Regions from separate parts of the Frigoribacterium sp. VKM Ac-2530 genome, predicted to be linked through region 2. Evidence: predicted binding sites of a transcription regulator. Region 2 holds the regulator's gene; the other holds the start of a gene.

Region 1 (2,390 bases), on a different contig from region 2:
GGCCTCCCGGCCTCGCGCCCGGCTCCTCCGGCTCGTCAGGACCATGTCGGTCGTCAGCACGATCAGCGCGACCCAGACGATCGCGAAGCCGACCCACCGGCTCGTCGGCATCTGCTCGTGCAGCAGCACGACCCCGACGACGAACTGCAGGACGGGCGCGAGGTACTGGGTCAGCCCGATGGTCGCCAGGGGCAGCCGACGTGCGGCGGCGGCGAAGAGCAGGAGCGGCACCGCCGTCACGATCCCCGAGCTGATCACCGTCAGCGTGTGCACGAGGCTGACGGAGCCGAACACGACGCCCCCGCCGATGCCCGTGACGGCCAGCACGACGAGCGCGACCGCCGCGAACGGCGCGACCGCCATCGTCTCGAGCGTCAGCCCGCTGACGGCGTCGACCTTGCCGCCCATCTGCTTCTTGACGAGCCCGTAGGCCCCGAACGAGAAGGCCATGATCAGCGAGGGCCACGGCACGCCACCCGTGCCCACCGTGATGACGACGACGGCCACGGCGCTCAGGCCGATCGCGACCCACTGCACCGGCCGGAGGCGCTCGCGCAGCACCAGCACCGCGAGCAGCACCGTGACGATGGGGTTGATGAAGTAGCCGAGGGCGGCCTCGACCACGTGCCCGGCCAGGGTCGCGACGATGAAGGTCGTCCAGTTGACGACGATGAGCACGCCGGCCAGCGCCATGGTGCCGACGACGCGGCCCTGCCGCAGCAGGGCGAGGAACGCCGGGAACCCTCGGGTGACGGCGAGCAGCACGACGCAGAAGGCGAGGGAGAACAGGATGCGCCACGAGACGATCTCGAACGGCCCCGAGGGCGACATGAGCAGGAAGAACACCGGCAGCACGCCCCACAGGCCGTAGGCGCTGACGGCGTAGGCGAGGCCGCCCGACGAGGAGGTGCGGGTGCGGGTCACGAGAGCGCTCTGCGGTTCACGGGACGACTCTAGGGCGGGCCGCCGTCGTCGGACACGGCCACTCCTGCCACGCTGGCTCGCTCCGCTGCCGTTCCCGGCCGGGGACGACGGAGGCCCCCGCCTGGGCGGGGGCCTCCGGGTGGAGCAGGTGCGTCGTCTGCCTAGCGGACGATGACGGCGAGGACGTCGCGCGCCGAGAGGACGAGGTAGTCCTCGCCGGCGTACTTGACCTCGGTGCCGCCGTACTTGCTGTAGATGACCTTGTCGCCGACGGCGACGTCGAGCGGCACGCGGTTGCCGTTGTCGTCGATGCGACCCGGTCCGACCGCCACGACCTCGCCCTCCTGGGGCTTCTCCTTGGCGGTGTCGGGGATCACGAGGCCGGAAGCCGTGGTCTGCTCGGCTTCGACCTGCTGGATGACGATGCGATCTTCGAGCGGCTTGATGGAGACCGACACGGTTGACCTCTGCTTTCTCGGAACTTCGTAGAACGTGGGCTGGCACTTGCCACGTGCGAGTGCCAGAACAACTGTAGAGCCGAACTGGCACTCGGTCAATCCGAGTGCCAGAGTCGGTCGGCGATGGGCGAGACTGGTCCCATGGACACTGCTGAGCTGCTCGACGTGCTCTCGCCCGAGGGGCTCCGACTGCTCGACTCGCTCCCGGCGTGGAGCGCGTCCGACGACGTCGTCGGCGCTGTCGCAGCGCTCCGCCGGCAGGGACACTCGCCCTCCCTCGTCGCCGCCGTGCTGAGCCAGTCGCGGCTCCGGGCCAAGGCCGTCGCGAAGTTCGGCGACTTCGCCAGCCGCATGCTCTTCACCGAGGCCGGTCTCGAGCAGGCCACGCGCCTCCCCGTCGCCGCCCGTCACGCCGGCCGCTACCGAGCCGCCGGGCTCGGCAGCGTCGCCGACCTCGGCTGCGGCATCGGCGGCGACGCGCTCGCGCTGGCCGCCCTCGAGCTGGACGTGCTGGCGGTCGACCGCGACGAGGTCACCGCGGCCGTCGCCTCCTACAACCTCGCGCCCTGGGCTTCGTCACGCGTCGTCCAGGGCGACGCCGCGACGGTCGACGTCGGCGACGTCGAGGGCGTGTTCCTCGACCCGGCCCGCCGCACGGCCGGCCACGCTGCGACGAGGCGCCTGGCCGACCCGGCCGACTGGTCGCCCTCGCTCGACGTCGCGTTCGGCTGGGCCGAGCGCCTGCCGACCGGCGTGAAGCTCGGCCCCGGCGTCGACCGCGAGCTGCTGCCCCTCGACGCCGAGTGCCAGTGGATCTCGGTCGACCGCGAGGTCGTCGAGGTGGGCGTCTGGTTCGGGCCGCTCGCCCGCCCCGGCGTGGGGCGGGCCGCGCTCGTGGTGGGCGCGCACGGTGCGGCGGAGCTGACCGCCGCCGCCGACTCCGACGACGTCGAGGTCGGCGAGCTCAGGGAGTACCTCTACGAGCCCGACGGGGCCGTCATCCGTGCC
Region 2 (2,390 bases):
CGCGCCGCCGCCCCCGCCGCCGAACCCGGCCTGGGGGCCGAGGTCGTAGCGCTCGCGCTGCTGCGGGTCGCTCAGCACGTCGTAGGCGTGCGTGACGTCCTTGAAGCGCTCGGAGGCCTCGGGGCTGGGGTTGACGTCCGGGTGCAGCTCGCGCGCGAGCCTGCGGTACGCCTTCTTGATCTCGTCGGGGGTCGCCGACCGGTCGACTCCGAGCACGTCGTAATGATCTGCCACTTGTTCTCGTCTGCCTCTGGTGTCTGGGGGGTGGTCTCGTGGGGGCTGGTCAGGGGGCGCGGCGCGGTCGCGCAGGGCCGGGGAGGTGCGGGTCGTCAGCGCTCGGAGAGCAGCGACGACAGGTAACGGGCCACCGCACGCACGGCGGCCATGTTGGTCGAGTAGTCCATGCGCATCGGGCCGAGCACGCCGAGGCGCGCGACCTCGCTGCCCGTCGAGGTGTACCCGCTCGCCAGCACGGACGCCTGCGAGAGGCCGAAGGAGGCGTTCTCCCGTCCGATGCTCGCGGCCACGTCGACCGCGTCGAGCTGCATCTCGCCGAAGAGGCGCAGCAGGGCCACCTGCTGCTCGATCGCCTCGAGGACGGGGTAGAGGTCGCCGCTGAAGTCGTCGCCGGTGCGCACGAGGTTGGCCGCGCCGGCCATCACGAGGCGTTCCTGACGACCGGCGGCGAGCTGCTCGACCAGGCTGGCGACGACGACGCCGACCACGACGGCCTGCTCAGGGCGGAAGCCCTCGTGCAGGTCGCCGAGCAGCGCGGCGGCCGCGCTCAGCTCGGTGCCGCCCACCGCGGCGTTGAGGGCCCGGCGGAGCTCGGCGAGGAACTCGTCGTCGACGACGACGGGCAGCTCGACGAGCCGCTGCTCGACCTGCCCCGTGTCGGTGATGAGCACGGTCATGACGCGGCGCTCGGCCAGGCTGACCAGCTCGACGTGCCGCACGCGCGCCCGCGAGAACGAGGGGTACTGCACCAGTGCCACCTGGTTCGTCAGCTGGGACAGGAGGCGGACCGTGCGGCCCAGGACCTCGTCGAGGTCGGCCGAGTCGCCGAGGAACGTCTCGATCGCCTGCCGCTGCGCGCTGCTCAGCGGACGCAGGTCGGCGAGGTGGTTGACGAAGAGGCGGTAGCCCTTGTCGGTCGGCACCCGGCCCGACGAGGTGTGCGGCGCCGCGATCAGCTCCTCTTCTTCGAGGAGCGCCATGTCGTTGCGGATCGTGGCGGCCGAGACGCCGAAGTGGTGACGCTCGACGATCGACTTCGAGCCCACGGGCTCGCGGGAGGCGACGTAGTCGTGCACGATGACGCGCAGCACCTCGAGACCACGTTCCGAGACCACGACGCACCTCCCTCTCGCACGGCCGGCGGCGGGGCACGTCACGACGACGACCCGAGCTCGCTGGCACTCGTCCTGCCAGACTGCCAATCCTACGTCACGCGGCCCGCGAGGCCTACTCGACCCGCACCTCCTGCCCTATGCTCGCCGTGACGCCCGCCGGACCACCTCGTCCGGCCGGGCGGCCAGCACCGACCACCCGCGATGCGCCCGTTCGCCTCGACCCGGTCGGGCCCACGACGACGAACAGGTGAGCAGATGACCGACACCCCTCCCTCCCAGCCGAACGACCCGCAGGGCTCCGGCTGGGGCCAGCAGCCCGGTCAGGGCCAGCCCGGCCAGGGCCAGCCCGGCTACGGGCAGCAGCCGGGTCAGCCCGGCCCGCAGCAGCCCGGCTACGGGCAGCAGCCCGGCTACGGCGCCCCGCAGCCTCCGCAGCCCCTGCGGCCCGAGGACGAGAAGCTCTGGGCCACGCTGATCCACGTGGGCGGCATCCTGCTCAGCTTCGTCGCGCCCCTGGTCGGCTACCTCGTCCTCAAGGACCGCGGCCCGTTCGTCCGCGAGCACAGCCGCGTCGCGCTCAACTTCCAGCTGACGATGGTCATCGCGTACGTCATCGGAGGTGCGACGTCGTTCCTCGGCATCGGCCTGGTGATCACGTTCGTCGCGGCGGTCCTCGTGATCGTCTTCGGGATCCTCGCGGCCCTCGCCGCAAACCGCGGCGAGTACTACAAGTACCCGCTGAGCATCGAGTTCATCAAGGCGTAGCCCGCCCGGCCCGTCGTCGAGGCGCGTCTCCCGCTCGGGAGGCGCGCCTCGCGTCGTCCCGGCAGGACGTCGCTCGGCGGGCGCGCCGAGGACGGGCCGGGCCCGGGACGAGTCGGGCTCAGACCGGCAGCAGCCGACGGACCACGGCGTCGGCCATGAGCCGCCCCGTGCGCGTGAGGACGACCCGACCGGCCAGCGCCTCGCGCCCCTCGACCCAGCCGTCCGCGATCAGCCCCGCGACGGCCGCACGGCCCTCGGGATCGAGGTCGGAGG

Evidence for each region. Region 2 encodes HrcA, which represses chaperone genes, less so after heat shock. Its sites were predicted from a motif close to TTNGCACTCGNNNNNNNCGAGTGCNAA; they were not measured.
Region 1: a site for HrcA is predicted at 1,467-1,493, ahead of groES (co-chaperone GroES). Genes of this name have one in related genera too.

The regions. Positions count from the first base shown of each region.
Region 1 covers NZ_JADKSE010000002.1:793,506-795,895, forward strand. The annotation lists gene rarD (EamA family transporter RarD) at 1-924, opposite strand, end outside; gene groES (co-chaperone GroES) at 1,086-1,382, opposite strand; gene ITJ48_RS12625 (SAM-dependent methyltransferase) at 1,524-2,390, shown strand, end outside.
Region 2 covers NZ_JADKSE010000001.1:611,311-613,700, forward strand. The annotation lists gene dnaJ (molecular chaperone DnaJ) at 1-234, opposite strand, end outside; gene hrcA (heat-inducible transcriptional repressor HrcA) at 330-1,352, opposite strand; gene ITJ48_RS16575 (DUF4870 domain-containing protein) at 1,608-2,117, shown strand; gene hemW (radical SAM family heme chaperone HemW) at 2,236-2,390, opposite strand, start outside.